Regions from separate parts of the Sutcliffiella horikoshii genome, predicted to be linked through region 1. Evidence: riboswitches for the same ligand, from Rfam matches in the RefSeq annotation. Region 1 holds a riboswitch; each other region holds the start of a gene.
The links. A riboswitch is a leader RNA that binds a small molecule or an ion and turns the genes downstream of it on or off. The one in region 1 is predicted to bind S-adenosylmethionine.
Positions count from the first base shown of each region.

Region 2: it holds a riboswitch for S-adenosylmethionine, as region 1 does, so the genes downstream of both, metK (methionine adenosyltransferase) here and K7887_RS21740 (iron-containing alcohol dehydrogenase family protein) in region 1, are expected to answer to the same signal.
Region 3: it holds a riboswitch for S-adenosylmethionine, as region 1 does, so the genes downstream of both, K7887_RS14185 (sugar ABC transporter substrate-binding protein) here and K7887_RS21740 (iron-containing alcohol dehydrogenase family protein) in region 1, are expected to answer to the same signal.
Region 4: it holds a riboswitch for S-adenosylmethionine, as region 1 does, so the genes downstream of both, K7887_RS21140 (LLM class flavin-dependent oxidoreductase) here and K7887_RS21740 (iron-containing alcohol dehydrogenase family protein) in region 1, are expected to answer to the same signal.

Region 1 is NZ_CP082918.1:4,270,856-4,275,248, forward strand. Features, by position in the region: gene K7887_RS21730 (methionine ABC transporter ATP-binding protein) at 1-706, opposite strand, end outside; gene K7887_RS21735 (MetQ/NlpA family ABC transporter substrate-binding protein) at 762-1,574, opposite strand; gene K7887_RS21740 (iron-containing alcohol dehydrogenase family protein) at 1,571-2,686, opposite strand; SAM riboswitch class I at 2,746-2,863, opposite strand; gene K7887_RS21745 (EamA family transporter) at 3,183-4,055, opposite strand; gene K7887_RS21750 (DUF2238 domain-containing protein) at 4,237-4,393, shown strand, end outside.
Region 2 is NZ_CP082918.1:3,390,665-3,395,057, forward strand. Features, by position in the region: gene abc-f (ribosomal protection-like ABC-F family protein) at 1-568, shown strand, start outside; gene metK (methionine adenosyltransferase) at 639-1,838, opposite strand; SAM riboswitch class I at 2,016-2,183, opposite strand; gene pckA (phosphoenolpyruvate carboxykinase (ATP)) at 2,592-4,178, shown strand.
Region 3 is NZ_CP082918.1:2,744,714-2,749,106, forward strand. Features, by position in the region: gene K7887_RS14180 (sugar ABC transporter ATP-binding protein) at 1-703, opposite strand, end outside; gene K7887_RS14185 (sugar ABC transporter substrate-binding protein) at 764-1,876, opposite strand; SAM riboswitch class I at 1,979-2,084, opposite strand; gene K7887_RS14190 (glycoside hydrolase family 13 protein) at 2,221-3,891, opposite strand; gene K7887_RS14195 (TolB-like translocation protein) at 4,120-4,393, shown strand, end outside.
Region 4 is NZ_CP082918.1:4,149,991-4,154,383, reverse strand. Features, by position in the region: partial or broken gene K7887_RS21150 (IS3 family transposase) at 7-1,175, opposite strand; SAM riboswitch class I at 1,645-1,756, shown strand; gene K7887_RS21140 (LLM class flavin-dependent oxidoreductase) at 1,846-2,898, shown strand; gene K7887_RS21135 (ATP-grasp domain-containing protein) at 2,950-3,897, shown strand; gene K7887_RS21130 (YjiH family protein) at 4,089-4,393, opposite strand, start outside.

The DNA.
Region 1 (4,393 bases):
TTTTTTCTTTTGGATGGGTAAAAATATCCACGGTTTTTCCCTGCTCAATAATCTTCCCATTTTCCATGACCGCCACCCTGTCGCAGATTCGTTGGATAACGTGCATCTCATGCGTGATGAGCAGGATCGTGATTCCTAGCTCCTCGTTGATCTTTAATAATAGCTCTAAAATGGACTCTGTTGTGTCCGGATCAAGGGCGCTTGTCGCCTCATCACTTAGTAAAATTTCTGGTTCATGTGATAATGCACGTGCAATCGCAACCCTTTGCTTTTGCCCTCCCGAAAGTTGACCGGGAAAGGCGTCCGTCTTATCCTTCAGCCCAACAATAGACAAATACTTCGTTACCCTTTCATCAATTTGGGACTTGGGCAAGCCAGTTAAACGAAGGGGGATGGCGATGTTATCGTAAACAGTCGCTGTTTTTAATAGGTTAAAGCCTTGAAAGATCATGCCAATTTTTCTTCGGGCAAGTAGCAGCTTCTGCGAAGATAAGGAGGTAAGATCAGTTCCGTCTATCAAGACCTTCCCATTAGAAGGCCTCTCAAGGAGATTCACACACCGGATCAAGGTGCTTTTCCCAGCACCGCTATACCCGATCACGCCATAAATCTCTCCTTTTTGTACCTCCAAGGAAACATCTCGCAATGCTTCTACCTTCCCTTTTTTTGTTTTAAAGGTCTTTTCTAAGTGGACTAGATTAATCATTATGTTCCTCCTACTCTAAGAAGTAAGAGCCGCTATAGTAAGCAGCTCCTTTTTTTTACCAAGATGCCAAAACAGAGCCTTCGAACGTTTCTTCAATAAATTGCTTTACTTCGTCTGAATGGTAAGCCTTGATCAGTTTGTCTAAAACCGGATCATCTTTGTTTTCGGTACGAACAGCGAGCAAGTTCACCCAAGGAGAATCACCTGGCTCCATGAAGATCGAATCCTCGGTTGGAACAAGTCCATGTTCCACTGCAAAGTTTGTGTTGATGGCGGCAGCTGCCAACTCATCTAGCTGACGGGGGATTTGAGCTGCCTCAAGCTCCACGAATTCAAGATTTAATTCGTTCTCCTCCACATCCTTTACTGTAGCTCCAACCCCAGCGCCATCTTTAAGCTTGATTAATCCCGCTTGTTCAAAAAGGATAAGTGCACGCGCTCCATTTGTCGGATCATTTGGAAGCCCTACTTTATCTCCATCCTTTAATTCGCTTACGTCGGTAATGGAATCGGAGTACATTCCCATTGGAAAGTTGACGGTATTGGCAATTTCCACAAGATCTAAGCCCCGGTCCTCTTTAAATTGATCTAGGTATGGTTTGTGCTGAAAGCTATTTACGTCTAATTCTCTTTCTGCAAGAGCCACATTAGGCATCACATATTCATTGAACACGACAATTTCAATCTCTAGCCCATCTTCTTCTGCTACTTCCTTCACCTTCTCTAAAACCTGTTCATGCGGGCCAGCGGTCACTCCTATTTTCAACTTATCCTCACTTAACGCCTGTCCCTCCCCTTGCTCTCCTCCACAAGCGGTGACTACCAATGATAAAAGAATGCTCATGCATAATACTGCGAATTTTTTCATGCTTCTCTCTCTCCTTTTTGTAATGTTTCTAGTTTTGCAATGGCAGCAACAATATCCTGCTGCGTAAATTTGTTTTTCATAAAATGGATGGATTCGTGAGGCAAAAGCGCCTTTTCAGCGATTAGATGTATATCATCTCGCCCCTGAATATGTAGGTCCCCACAAGAGGATGGCAATCCTATTTGCCTATAGAAAGGGAGCAGCGAGCTGATTTCTTCCTCGTTCCCCTCCAGTGCAAGTTGTACGAGTATCCCATATGCCACCTTTTCTCCATGAAGCAGCTCCGTTGTGCCAGGTAGATGTGTTAGTGCATTATGGATCGAATGTGCTCCCGCCACTCTTCCATACTCATCTCCAAAGCCACCTACCATTCCCCCCAGCAAAATATTCGCCTCGATAATGGTGAGGACAGAAGGGGAAAGATTACCTGCCTCGCAATCTATCAGCGCTTGATGGCTCTCCTCTAATAATCGATTTCTACTTAATTTTGCTGCATGCAGTGCTACCTCCACAGGCAACGGGATGTAATCCAATCCATGCACAATGGCATTCGCCTCATACCATTTGGCAAGCGTATCCCCAATTCCAGCTTTCAAATATCTTGACGGTGCTCCTAGGATCACCCTCGGTTCTACTAGAACCATATAGGTACTGCGGGGAAAGACTGTGTAGGTTTGGAAGCGTCCCTCGTCATCATATATGACGCTTAACGGTGTCCAAGCCGCACAAGTAGAGGCAAGTGTCGGTATGAGGATGACGTCCTTTTTAGCCTCATGGCCTGCAGCCTTTGCAAGATCCAGGACCTTCCCTCCGCCTATTCCAATGACAGCATCGACGTGTAAGGATTCTGCCAGCTCTTTACATCTTTTTATTTCAGATTCTGAACAGATACCGGAGTAAGCAACATACGTCGCATTAGCCTCCTCACGCTCCGGCCAATACGGTTTAATAGCCTGGAATGACTTCTCTCCATGAATGATCAGCAAGGAACCTATGTCCCTTTCCTTTAAAAGCACGGACAATTCCTGCAGTATATCCTCCTTGCATTTATAAAAGCTTGGTGCTCCTTGAATTCGAATTGAAATGTTCCTCCCCCCCCATATTGTAGACAAAATAAAAAAGCCTCCCTAATAAAAAAGAGAGGCTTACGTATTTAAAAATACTCTGTCCTCTCTCATCTTCCAAAACACTCCACGTGTCTTGCTGGAATTAGCACCTTTCCTTACGAAAAACATAAGAATGGTTGCCGGGCATCATAGGGCCAGTCCCTCCACCTCTCTTGATAAGAGAATTTGCATATTAAATTAGTAAAATTCTAAAATTTAATTGTAAGTATAGTCTGTATTTTTAATGCTGTCAAGAGGTAAAGCAACAAAGAATCAGGAGACGAAAGGCTTGGTATTATTTAATATTATTTTCGATGAACTACATACTGTAACGAAAATAGGAAAATCAGAAACATGAATGGTATTTTTTAAATATATACAGAAGATAATACTCATGCATTTATGAGTGAGGTACAGGTCTAAAAAATCAAATTGAAGGACAGGAACATAAACGCAACTATGCTTTAGTGTATAGACGGGTCGAGGAACCTGTCCTCTTTATTCAAGAGTTACTTTTTCTACTCTGCTTCACACCTAAGATGGTCACTGTCACCAAGATGATTGCCATACCTCCAAGCTGGGTTGCTGTAAGCAGTTCACTCAAAACAATAAATCCAAAAAGGGACGCAGTGACCGGTTCCACCATTGCAATAATGGAAGCTGAAGTCGGCGATGTTCGTTTCAAACCAACTACATACAAGAAGAATGACAAGCCTGCTCCCAATATCCCTAAAAGAATCATCCATAATAAGTCCGGTGAGTTAAAAAGAGAAACTGCTTCACTCCGATCAGTGAAAAACATCGTAATGATAGTAAAGGCAAGAAATGCGATCGTTAAAATTCCTTGCGGTTGCCCGTGGCGCGAGGCATTTTTAAAACCAAAAATGAATAATGCATACGATAACCCCGCGCCTAACCCTGCACCAAGTCCAAGCATCGTGATACTATCGGAGCCAATGCTGTAAACCTCTGTCAGCAATACCACTCCAGCCATCACCAAACCAATAGCCAGCCATTTAAATAATGACCCTTGTTCAAGACGAAGTATAAAAGAGATAAGAAGGACAAAAACTGGCGCAGTATACATCAATGTTGCCGCTACCGCAATACTGGCCTCTGAGATACTGACAAAGTAAAAAATAAAATTCCCTGCTACTCCAACACCTGCCACAATGGACCAGAACAGCAGCGGCTTATTCCACCGGGTAGGCTGGAACAAGAACCAAATAAGAATACATAATAAACCTACTGTTCCCCTATAAAAGGAGATGACCAGGGGGTCCCAACCTTTATCCATTAAAAATCCGCCGAGTCCTCCGGAAATGCCCCATAATATTGCTGCTAAAGTTACTAATCCAAACCCACCTACACGCATACTGTTACCTCCACTTATTCCTCTTAAAACCCGTAAAGATAACAATACCTCTTAGTAAAGGATTTATAACTTAATTTTTGCCTATCTTTTTTCAGAAACCAGCAACCATACCTCTTTCTATATTTTTTTAATTTTAGCAAATACTATATCCATCTTGTTTTCTGATGGAGAGATGATTTGAGTGTTAGGTAAAAAAGCAAGTTCGATACATTTTTTTTTCTCATTTGTGGTTATACTCGTTCTTATTTGGTCCCTAATTAAACCTGTAGAAGGTTATATGATTTTGTTGGTGGAGGTTTTACCTTCAGTATTAGTCTTAATATTTTTAATATCAACAT
Region 2 (4,393 bases), 880 kb from region 1:
TGGACCTGCTGTATTCAAGAAGGTGGAAAATTTAAGCGGCGGCGAAAAAATGCGCTTGCGTCTGGCACAGCTCATGCACCAAGACATCAATCTGCTAATATTAGATGAGCCGACAAACCACCTGGACATAGATTCCCGCGAAGTGCTAGAAGAAGCATTGGAGGAGTTCGACGGCACCATCCTCGCTGTCTCCCATGACCGGTACTTCTTAAATAAGTATTTTGAGAAAACATGCTGGTTAGAAGATGGGGAGATCGTTACCTTTGAAGGGAACTATCAGTATGCGCGGGAGAAGCGGGAGGAATTGGAGAGGAAAAAGGTTGTGGAACTACCTGAAATCACCAAAATTGAGCAAAAGAAAAAGCACTTGGTTTATGAAGCGAGCGAAAAAAGATGCTACGAAGAATTTGAAAAGCAATTAGAAGATTTGGAAACAGAGATAGTTAAGTTGGAAACTCTGATGAACAATGAAGAGGATTTACTTACACTTCAAAGGCTGCAAGATGAACTAACCGTCTTAGAAACAGAAAGAGACTCTTTATATATAAAATTAGAAGAAATCCTTTAGAATTAAAAACCGCCTAAGAATAGAGCTCTCAAAGAGCCTCATTCTCGGGCGGTTTTCTTTATTAACTATATTAAGCGTTCGCTTGTTCTTTCAAAGCATCTGCTTTGTCTGTTTGCTCCCAAGGAAGATCCAGATCATTACGTCCGAAGTGGCCGTAAGCTGCAGTTTGCTTGTAGATAGGACGACGAAGGTCTAGCATTTTGATGATTCCTGCTGGACGAAGGTCGAAGTTATTGCGAACCAATTCAACTAATTTTTCTTCAGAAACTTTACCAGTTCCGAAAGTATCAACTGCGATGGATACCGGTTGTGCAACACCGATCGCGTAAGCCAATTGAACTTCACACTTGTCAGCAAGTCCGCTTGCTACGATGTTTTTAGCCACATAACGTGCAGCATATGCACCAGAGCGGTCTACTTTCGTTGCATCTTTACCGGAGAATGCTCCACCACCGTGGCGAGCGTATCCACCGTAAGTATCAACGATGATCTTACGTCCTGTAAGACCCGCATCCCCTTGTGGTCCACCGATTACGAAACGGCCAGTCGGGTTGATGAAGTATTTTGTGTTCTCGTCGATCAATTCAGCAGGAACTACCGGCTTGATTACGTATTCCTTGATGTTGCGTTGGATACGCTCCAAGGAAACCTCTGGGTGATGTTGAGTTGAAATTACGATTGTATCAATACGAACTGGTTGGTCGTTCTCATCATATTCCACTGTCACTTGCGTTTTACCGTCTGGACGTAAGTAAGGAAGAACCTCATCTTTTCTCACTTCTGTTAAACGGCGAGAAAGCTTGTGCGCCAGTGAAATAGGTAATGGCATTAATTCTTTTGTTTCATTACAAGCATATCCGAACATTAGACCTTGGTCTCCAGCTCCGATTGCTTCGATTTCTGCATCTGACATTTGACCTTCGCGAGCTTCTAACGCTTGGTCAACACCCATTGCGATGTCAGCAGACTGCTCATCGATGGAAGTAAGTACCGCACAAGTTTCCGCATCAAAACCGTACTTTGCACGAGTATAACCGATGCCTTGGATTGTTTCACGAACAATTTTAGGAATATCTACATAAGTGGAAGTTGTAATTTCTCCAGCTACCAATACCAATCCAGTAGTAACGGATGTTTCACACGCTACACGTGCATTCGGATCATTTGTTAGGATTGCATCCAGGATAGAATCGGAAATTTGGTCACAAATTTTATCCGGATGGCCTTCCGTTACGGACTCAGAAGTAAATAAACGACGTTGTTTAGTCATTAAAAAAAGTTCCTCCTTTTTGTTTATGAAAAGCGTTTGACTTCTCTTCACGTACAGCAGTTATATTTGATACGGATCTCAGTTCCTATTGTGATGTTCTATGTTATCTTGTGTAAAAATAGAAAAAACCTTCCCACAAAATTGAGGAAAGGTTTGATGTCGAGAATTAGCCTTTCACTCTTATCGGTCAAGGTCATAGCCTTGCTCAGGTTTAGCACCTTTTCTCAAGCGACCAATAACATTGGCCTAATACAAAACAGCGGCGTGCTTTTTCGCGCTCGCTCATCCTTTGAGCAGGTTGCTGGGTTTCATAGGGCCTGTCCCTCCACCAGCTCGGAATAAGAGTATCCGTTCAAGGTTCTATATTAGCGTACTAAAACCTTTCATGTCAACAAAAAAGAGAAATAATTCGACATCAATTTACAGGAAATAATTACTTCCTTTTATGTAGATCTTTTATCTTGAAAAATCTCATTATCATTTTCTTTTACTTCTGGTTGGCAAGGTTTATAATGGGAGAGGACATTTGGTGAAAATTTTAGTGGACAAGCTTAGAAATGACAACGCTTTCAATCAGTTAATCTAATGCTATTCCACTTGGATAAGCCTCTTTTTCACAAAATGTTAACGAATTCCTATAAATTTTCATAAAATAAGCTAATTAGTATGGACTATTAAGTTAAATGTGTTATACTTTTTAACAGATGAGAAAATAAATAAGCAAATTATATAATCAAAGGAGAGTTATCCATGATGAAAACGGTTGGGATTGATAATGGGTTAACAAAATTAATTTACGGAAGCAACACGCATGTTCAACTGTCTGTTCCTCAATTGGTAGAAAAGATATTAAACCGTAACGAAGGCTGCCTGACCTCAACTGGTGCAGTACTCGCAACGACTGGCAAATACACGGGTCGCTCCCCTAAAGATAAATTTATTGTAGAAGAAGAAATCAGCAAAGATAAAATTGACTGGGGTACCGTCAACGCGCCTATCTCTGAAGAAGTATTTGATCGCCTATATAACAAAGTTCTCACATACTTAGAAAACAAAGAAGAAGTATTTGTATTCAAAGGCTTCGCTGGCGCCGATGAAAAATATCAATTGCCAATCCAAGTAATCAACGAATTCGCATGGCACAACCTTTTTGCACAACAGTTATTTATTAAGCCAAATGAAGAGCAATTGGCAAAACATGAAACCGCATTCAGCATTGTTTCTGCTCCGAATTTCAAAGCAGATCCTGTCATAGACGGAACAAATTCAGAAGCATTCATCATTATTTCCTTCAGCAAACGCATTGTTCTGATCGGTGGTACAGAATATGCCGGAGAAATGAAAAAGTCCATTTTCTCTGTAATGAATTATCTTCTTCCGGAAAACGGAATTATGCCAATGCACTGCTCGGCAAACGTAGGACGCGAAGGCGATGTAGCATTATTCTTCGGTCTTTCCGGTACAGGTAAAACAACGCTATCTGCTGACCCGAACCGTAAACTTATCGGAGACGACGAGCACGGCTGGTCTAACACAGGCGTATTTAACATTGAAGGCGGATGCTATGCTAAATGCATCGGTCTGACTCGTGAAAAAGAACCGCAAATCTTTGACGCAATCCGTTTTGGCTCAGTCCTTGAAAATGTGGTCATTGATGGTCAATCAAGAATTGCTGACTATGAAAACTCCACGTTAACAGAAAATACACGTGCAGCTTACTCATTGGATGCAATGGACAATATCGTTCAACCAAGCATTGCCGGTCACCCAAATACCATCGTCTTTTTAACAGCCGATGCAACTGGCGTATTGCCTCCAATCTCTAAGCTATCAAAAGAACAGGCAATGTTCCACTTCCTAAGTGGTTACACAAGTAAACTTGCAGGCACAGAGCGTGGAATCACATCACCACAAGCAACTTTCTCTACTTGCTTTGGTTCACCATTCCTGCCGCTTCCTGCTACTACTTATGCGGAGATGCTTGGCAAGAAAATTGATGAGCACAACGTACAGGTTTACCTTGTTAACACAGGCTGGACTGGCGGGGAGTATGGCGTTGGAAGCCGCATGAAGCTTTCTTACACAAGAGCTATGGTACAGGCGGCACTTGAAGGCGACCTGACAAATGTGGAAGTAGAAACCGATCCATACTTCGGCGTTTCCATTCCAGTACATGTTCCAGGTGTACCTGACGAAGTGTTACAACCGAAGAAAACATGGCATAACGAAGAAAAATACGACCAGTTTGCTCGCGAGCTCGCAGGAAAGTTCAAAGCGAACTTCAAGAAGTTTGAAAATGTACCTGCGGAAGTCCTTGAGTTGGGCGGACCTACGGTATAATAATTATAAATGTTTTAGGCCAACCAAGGCTTTGAGAGACTTGGTTGGCCTTCTAGTTTATGGGGGGACGTTTAGAAGAACCCCCTATATGACTGTTTTCATGTTTTTAGTGGGGGTTCGGGCGTATAGAGCTGTCCTATTTAACCGTTTCCCTCTTTCTCTTGGGTGTTCGGGCATATAGAGCCGTTCTATTTGACTGTTTCCCTCTTTCTCAT
Region 3 (4,393 bases), 1.5 Mb from region 1:
GAGTAAGGTTTGCCACGTTGTCCCGATTGACTACCTGTCCATTTCTCATAATCGTTATTTCATCACAGATTTCCACGATTTCAGGAATCCTATGGGAGATAAAGATGACCCCTACCCCTTCCTCTTTCAATCTTTTGATGACAGAAAACAGTTTTTCTGTCTCTCTGTTGCTAAGAGGCGCTGTTGGTTCATCTAAAATCAAAAACTTACAATCTGTTGAAATAGCTCTTGCCAAGAGGACCATTTGCTTCTCTGCTAATGTCAGCGAGCTTACTAGACGCTTGGTAGAAATATTACTATTCAATTTTTTCAAGTGTTCGGCCGCTTTCTTATGTACATTTCTCCAACGAATCCACTGCTTGCTTCCGGAGTGCTGCACCGTCTCTTGAAGCATGATATTCTCCGCTACCGTCAGTGTCGGAATCAATGCTGCATCCACTTCCTGATAAACGATTTGTACGCCTGCCTGTTGGGAGTCAGTTGGATTAGAAATAGAAAGTGGATTTCCTCCGAGTTTGATTTCCCCGCTAAAATGATCGTACGCTCCAGCCAGTACTTTCATCAACGTCGATTTCCCAGCACCATTGGCTCCTATTAAAGCATGGACACTTCCGGGTTTTGCGGTAAATGTTACTTGGTCAAGAGCCTTTACCCCAGGGAATTCGATGGATATATCTTTCATTTCAAGTGTTGTGTTTGTCATTCTGCTCCCCCTCTCTTCAAAAATACAAACACTCTCTCCTGATGAAGAGAGTGCCGTCTATTATTTTTTGTAATGCTCTTTCAATGTGTTCATCCACTCTTCTAAGAAGGAGTCAGATTCACCCCAGCCCTCCACGACTGATGAAAGGTTGCCCATGTTTACCGCTTCGTTTGATTGTTTTAAATCTTCTTGAGAGATTAAGGAAGCTTCCAAGTCATAAGTTTGCGGCGTTTCTTCCCCTGCAAGCTTTTTAGCAAGTAAACGCAGATTTACAGCACCGATCAATTTCGGATCCACAGCTGCTGTGTATTTCCAAGGGCTTCCTTCCGTACTGATTTCCTGAAGGTCGGCATTGGAAACATCGATTCCGTATATCTTGATTTCTTCTCGACCTGCCTCTTTTAAAGCACGAGCCGCTCCTACTGCGAATGCATCCCATGTTGCAAAGATAGCATCAATGCTTCCTTTAGGGTGCTTGTTCAACATTGCCGCAACCGCGTTCTGTGTTTGAACGGAAGTATCTGCCGCTGCAACTCCAAAGCGTTCCACTTCATTCAGTCCGGGATTGTTTTCTAATGTCTCCTTATAAACATTGTTACGTCGAACCATCGGAGGGAAACCGTCAACCCACAGATACACCACATTTGCTTCCCCATTGAAATCGTTAACGAGTTGGTCAAGTGCCAACTTTGCCAGCTCCTCATCATCTTGAGAAGTTAGTGTAACTCCTTCAATGTTCGCTAAATCTCCGTTGGAATCGAATGTCACCACTTCTTTGCCGCTGTCGACAAGCTGCTGAACCCCTCCCACTGTTGCCGAATCATCACCGTGTGAAATAATCACTCCGTCATAATCTTGGTTAACCGTCTGGTTGATAGCATCATGAAATTTGGCACTGTCACCATTTGCAGTAAACACATCCACTGTAAACCCTAGTGACTCCCCTTCCTCTTTAGCCCCAGCTAAAAATTGAGCCGTATGATCATCTCCGCCAATCTTTCGTATCACCTTAATTTTTGCACCTTCTCCATCAGCAAACTTCTCTGGTACGTTCTCAATCGGCCCAGTCGGCTTACTGCTCGCCGCAGAATCGCCTCCTCCACTACAACCTGTCAATAATAAAGTCGCTGTTGTTAATGCCACAATTCCTTTTTTAAAAATGTTTTTAGTCATTCTTTTTACTCCCCTTTTTGCTTTATTGCTTTAATAAAATAAAAAAACCTCTCCAAGAAAGAGAGGTTTGAGCGCTAATTGAAAACAAAAAGACTTGTCCCTCTCTTATCTTTCAAAACATCACTGTTTTGCAGGATTTAGCACCAATTCCAAACGGAACGGTTGCTGGGCGTCATAGGGCCAGTCCCTCTGCCACTCTTGATAAGAGATCGAAATATTTAGTTTATTAAAAGAATTAAGTATTACTTTACCGCCTTAAAGGGGAAGTGTCAATGACTTTTTCGAAATTTTTTTGTCAAAAAGAAAAAGCCCCACCCTTAAGTGAGACTTTCCCAACATATATATTACTTCGCAACTACATAAACACGAGTTTCATAAGGCTTTAATGTCAATTCAGACACACCTTCATGTGCAGCAACTTCATAGTTTTGAAGACGAAGGTCTGCAGAAGCTACCTCAAGATCTTCAAGCTCTACTGTTACTTCTTCCTCACTCAAGTTACATAATACAACCGCCACTTTGTTATCAAGTGTTCTTGTATAACCGTAAACTTGTGTGTCATCTTCAAGAATCAGATTGTATTCGCCATAGACAAATACTTCCTCTTCTTTACGAATTTTGATCATGTCGCGATAGAAGCTTAATACGGAATTCGGGTCATTCCATTGCTTTTCCACATTGATGGTTTTGTAGTTTTCATTCACGCCCATCCATGGAGTACCAGTGGTGAAGCCTCCGTTTGGCTCGTCGTTCCACTGCATAGGAGTACGGGAGTTGTCACGGCCTTTAGCCCAGATGATTTCCATCACTTTTTGAGCATGCTCTTCCCCTTTGGCACTCTCAATGTCGTAAAGGTTTTTCATGCCAACATCATCATAATCGTTAATGCTGTCAAACTTCACATTTGTCATACCAAGTTCTTGACCTTGGTAGATGAAAGGAGTTCCTTGCATTAAGAAATACAATGCACCAAGCGATTTCGCACTTTCCACTAGGTACTCTTTATCATTTCCCCATGTAGAAACAGAACGAGCCTGGTCATGGTTTTCAAGGAATAAGGCATTCCAGCCATTCCCTTCCAACCCTTTTTGCCATTTCGTCAATGTTTTCTTCAGTTGAAGAAGGTCTACGCCGCCTTCTGTTCCTTTTTCCCAAAGACCAAGATGTTCAAATTGGAAAATCATATTGAACTTCCCGTTCTCTTCGCCAACCCACTCATCTGCTTGGTTCAGCTTCACACCATTTGCTTCCCCGACCGTCATGATGTCGTAACGCGCAAACGTTTGCTCTTTCAATTCCTCAAGATGCTTTTGAATTCCTTCAACATTCATCATGTAGTCAAAAGATGGAACATAATCTAAACCTTTTGGATTCGGCAAGTCCGGGAATCCAGGCTCTTTTTTGATATGAGAAATAGCATCCACACGGAATCCGTCAATTCCTTTGTCCAACCACCAGTTGATCATGTCGTACAACGCAAAGCGAACATCTTTATTTTCCCAGTTTAAGTCAGGCTGTTCTGTTGCAAAGATGTGCATGTAATACTGGCCAGTCTTCTCGTCCAACTTCCAAGCAGGACCATTGAAAATACTTTCCCAGTTGTTCGGCTCTTTGCCAGCTTTTCCATCTTTCCAAATGTACCAATCACGTTTTGGATTGTCTTTAGAAGATGCAGATTCAATGAACCACTCATGCTGATCAGAAGTATGATTGATTACCAAATCAATGATAAGCTTCATGTCGCGGTTATGCACTTCTTCTAGTAACTCATCAAAATCCGCCATGTTCCCGAAGTCTTCCATGATATCTTGATAATCACTGATGTCATAGCCATTATCAACATTCGGAGACTTATACATCGGACAGATCCAAATAACATCTATACCCATATCTTTTAAATAATCTAATTTAGAAATAACTCCTCGTAAATCACCAATACCGTCCCCATTGGAATCCATGAAACTTCTAGGATATACCTGATAGGCAACTGCTTCTTTCCACCATATCTTTTTCAATCTTGATACACTCCCTTATTAACGACGCTCTTTGCTATGATAACGGTTGCACGATTTTGCGTAACCGTTTGCACAAATCTACAAAAAAAATATAACTTGGAATAATTCCACTACTTTACTATACCATCTTTTTCACTAATTTCAACTCAAATTCTGATTTTGTTTTATTCATGAAATGGTGGTAGCTGGTAACACTAAAGGGTAGGAATATTTTAGGAGGATTTTACCATGAAATATTTATTGATATGCCTATTGGCTGCATCCGTTGTTTTCTCCCCACTATCTAGTTACGCTACAACCACGGAACAACCAAAAGCGGCTTTTACGAGGTACCATTCTTTATGGATGTTTGATGGTACCAAGGAAGTTCCCTTGCATGAGAACATTGAAGTGGGAAAATTCAGTTGGTCAAGTGATGGCAAGTGGCTTGTTTATGAAGCCAAGCAGGTGGATACGCCATCAGAATTAGAAGAATATGACATTTGGTTATATAATACCGAAA
Region 4 (4,393 bases), 120 kb from region 1:
TACTCTTTATGCAGCTTCTTTATCTAGTACTTGTTTTTTCGTATTGCTTCGTTCGTATTCATTTGGTGATATATATCCTAGTTTAGAGTGACTTCTTCTTTCGTTATAAAAGCTCATAATATAGGTCCAAATTTCCTTCGTTGCTTCTTCTCGAGTTGCGAATTTTCTTCGATACACAAGCTCTTTTTTCAGAGTCGCAAAAAAGGACTCCATACATGCATTATCATAACAGTTTCCTTTTCGACTCATACTTATTTCCATGTTACATTCCTTCAAGCGTGCGATGTAATCACTGGAGGTATATTGGCTACCACGATCAGAATGGTGAATCAGGCCATAAGGAGGCTTTCTTTGATTTATAGCTCTGTTTAACGCTTGTAAAGGAAGCTCCTTTGTCATGGTTTTGTTCAAACTCCAACCAACAATTTTTCTAGAAAACAGGTCCATTACTGTAGCCAAATACAACCATCCTTTTAACGTCCAAATGTATGTGATATCTGTTACCCACACTTGATTAGGCTTTTCTGGATTAAACTCGCGATTAAGTAGATTCGGATAAATTGGCTGATTATGGTTGGAATCTGTCGTAACCACAAAACGTTGTTCCGGTATAGCACAAAGCCCCATTTCACGCATATATCTTCCGACGGTTTTCTCTGAAATCAGAAACCCATCTTTATACAATTCTCTCGTAATTCTAGGACTCCCATAGACTTCTTTATTCTGAAAGAATAGACCACGAATTTTTGCCATCATCCACGTTTTTCGTTTTTTTCTAGGGGACTCCTTTTTATTAATCCACTTGTAGTACCCACTCTTGGATACATTTAATACCGTGCACATCTTCACAATTCGAAACTCTTTCCGATGTTGAAAAATAAATCGGTAAATTACTTCTGGCTTTTCATGAAGATGTGCGCCGCCTTTTTTATGATTTCATTTTCCTCTTTCAATTCGTTTATTTGATCCAATAGTTCTTTTTCACGTTTTTTAAACTCGCTAGGAGTAATGTAACTCTCCCCAGCTTGCGTTTTCTTTCGATAAATGCTAACCCAACGTGATATGTTCTTTGGTGACAAGTCCATTTCTTTACTAATATCTGTTGCTTTATTTCCCTCTTCTACTACTAGCTTGGCAATGTATTCCTTGAATTCAGGGTCATATCTTTTACTCATCATGACACGCTCCGTTCCAGATACTTGTTTTTACAAGTCTCTCCAAACCGTGTCTACTTTATAGTCTAGACCCACAAGGGATCTTCATGGGGTCTATGAGGACCTGAGTGAGCAGGAAAAGTAATGAGAGAGGTCTTTATAAGGTGGATGAAGACCTCCGTGAGAGGATTTTAGGCTCAGAAGTGTCTTCATAAGGCGGATGAAGACCTCCGTGAGAGAATTTTAGGCTTGGAAGTGTCTTCATAAGGCGGATGAAGACCTCACTGAGTGGTTTACAAGCTCAAAAGTGTCTTCATCCCCGCGCCATCCACCCCAATCCCCTAAATAACTCCAAAACCACCAGTTCATTTTTCCTCCCCCAGCTAATAAGCTAGTAATATAACCAGAGTATTTAGCTATCCGAAAGACTTGTCCATTCCCAAGTTTCGTGATAGGATTAGTCTAGATAACAATAATTGAATAGTAAGTTTTCTTATCAAGAGAGGTGGAGGGACTGGCCCTGTGAAGCCCGGCAACCGTACAGTACGGACAACTGTATAGGTGCCAATTCCAGCAAGACAAACGTTCTTGGAAGATAAGTGGATGTTACGGGCTTGTACTCAAACTTCTTCTTATCGAAGGAGTTTTTTGTTTGTCTACATACACAAACATCAAAAGGGGGAAGCGTGAGATGAAGTTTGGATTTTGGTTGCCGATATTCGGCGGTTGGTTGCGAAATGTGGAGGATGAACAGATGCCTCCGACTTTTGACTATGCCAAAAAGGTAATTCAGCAGGCAGAACAGCTTGGGTTTGATACAACCTTAATTGCGGAGCTCTTCCTAAATGATATTAAAGGCCCGAAAGAGGACACATTGGAGGCTTGGTCTACTGCCGCAGCCTTGGCAGCAGTAACCGAAAAGATAGAAATAATGACGGCGATCAGGCCTGGATTTCATAACCCTGCTATTGCCGCGAAAGCAACAGCAAACATCGATCACATCAGCAACGGTCGATTCACCCTCAATGTCGTGTCGGCTTGGTGGGAAGAGGAGGCCCGTCAGTATGGCGGGATCTTTACCGAGCATGATGAGCGTTATGACCGCACGAAAGAGTTTATTGATGTTCTTAAAGGTTTATGGACAGAAGATTCTTTTACCTATGAGGGAAAATACTATCAGCTGAAAGAAACAAAACTCCACCCAAAACCGGTACAACGCCCTAATCCCATCCTTTATGCAGGCGGCGAAAGTCCGAAAGGGAAGGAAGTTATCTCCTCGCACTGTGATGCCTATGTCATGCACGGGGGCACGGTGGAGGAAGTGGCGGCGAAGATTAACGATATGAAAGAAAAGAGAGCCAAGACATCGAATCCTCCATTTCAATCGTTTGGGATGGCTGCCTATGTTATTTGCAGGGATACAGAAGAGGAAGCACAGGCAGAACTCGCCAGGATTACAGCTGTTAAAGAATCTGATGCGTATGCTGGATTTAAGGACTTCACAAGCAAATCACAGCTTGAACAACAAATACAACTGCAGGATTATTCTGTGTCAAATAGGGGATTGCGTCCAAATCTAATCGGTACGCCGGAGCAGATTGCTACTAGAATACAAGAATTCGAGAAAGCTGGCGTGGAATTATTGTTATTACAATTTTCCCCGCAGCTTGAAGAAATGGAGCGCTTCGCCAAAAAAGTGATGCCCCTAGTACATCCGCAACCAGAAGAGCTTGCCCAATCATAAAACCTAGCAGAGAATACACTACTATATATGCATAAAATGGAGGCAATCATCGTGGAAAAAATTTATATTATTCATGAAAATAAAGAGTGGACGACACATTTAACAACTAGATTGGAAGAGTTAGGTTTGCCATATGAAGAATGGCACTTAGATGAAGGAGTGGTACCTCTGACGGAAGAGCCACCTGAAGGCGTATTTTACAACAGAATGAGCGCTTCTTCTCATACAAGAGATCATCGTTTTGCACCTGAGTTAACAGGGGCTGTGCTTGCATGGCTCGAACACCATGGACGGAAAGTCCTGAATGGAAGTCGCGCTCTTCAGTTGGAACTAAGCAAGGTCAATCAGTATACGGCCCTTGAAAAAGCCGGAGTCAAGACACCAAAAACCATTGCGGCGGTAGGCAAAGAACATATCTTGCAGGCGGCAAAGCGAATTGGTTCTGACTCCTTTATTACCAAACATAATCGAGCAGGAAAAGGACTTGGGGTACAGCTATTCCATTCAACAGCTTCCCTTGAAGAATACTTGTTTGGACCAGATTTTGAAGAGCCGGTAGATGGAATCACGCTTATCCAGGAATACATTCAGGCACCAGAGCCTTTTATTACCCGTTGTGAGTTTATTGGCGGGAAATTTGTTTATGCGGTGCAGGTCGATACGTCAGAAGGCTTTGAGCTGTGCCCGGCCGATGCCTGCCAGATCGGGGACCTGTTTTGCCCGGTAGGAGAAGAAGTCGAAGAGAAGCCGAAATTCCGTATCGTGGAAGGCTTTGCCGACCCAATCATTGAAAAGTATGAACAGTTCCTGCAAGAAAACGAGATCCAGGTGGCAGGTATTGAATTTATCCGCAACAGTCAGGGTGAGATTTTCACCTATGATGTCAACACCAACACAAATTATAACGCTGACGCCGAAAAAGCTGCCGGAAAATACGGCATGCTGGAGCTAGCCAAACTACTCGGCAAAGAGCTAGAGGGATCTGTTAAACAACTGTAGAGTTTCGCTCCAGGTGTTCGCTTTCCGCGGGACGATGCTTGAGCCTCCTCACTTCGTTGCGGGGTCTCAACCAACCGTTATCCCCCGCAGGAGTCTCACACCTTGCGCTACACTCTACAGAGGGTTCCCACGAAAAAAGCTATCCGCAAGTCCCAACCGGACCCTACGGATAGCTTTTTTACATTCCACTATTAAAAGAAAAACACATGCGCCATCAGCGCGATAACAGGTAAAGTAATCAACGTACGTAAAATGTAGATCACGAACATCTCCCAAAGCGAGACAGGAACTTTAGAACCTAAAATCACGCCCCCTACTTCGGAGAGATAAATAAGCTGTGTAACAGAAACTGCCGCGACAACAAAACGAGTTAACTCACTTTGAATATCTGAAGCTAAAAGAGCTGGCAGGAACATGTCTGCAAAACCAACAATAAGGGATTCAGACGCTTTAGCCGCCTCTGGAATTTGCAGTAATTCTAACAACGGAATGAACG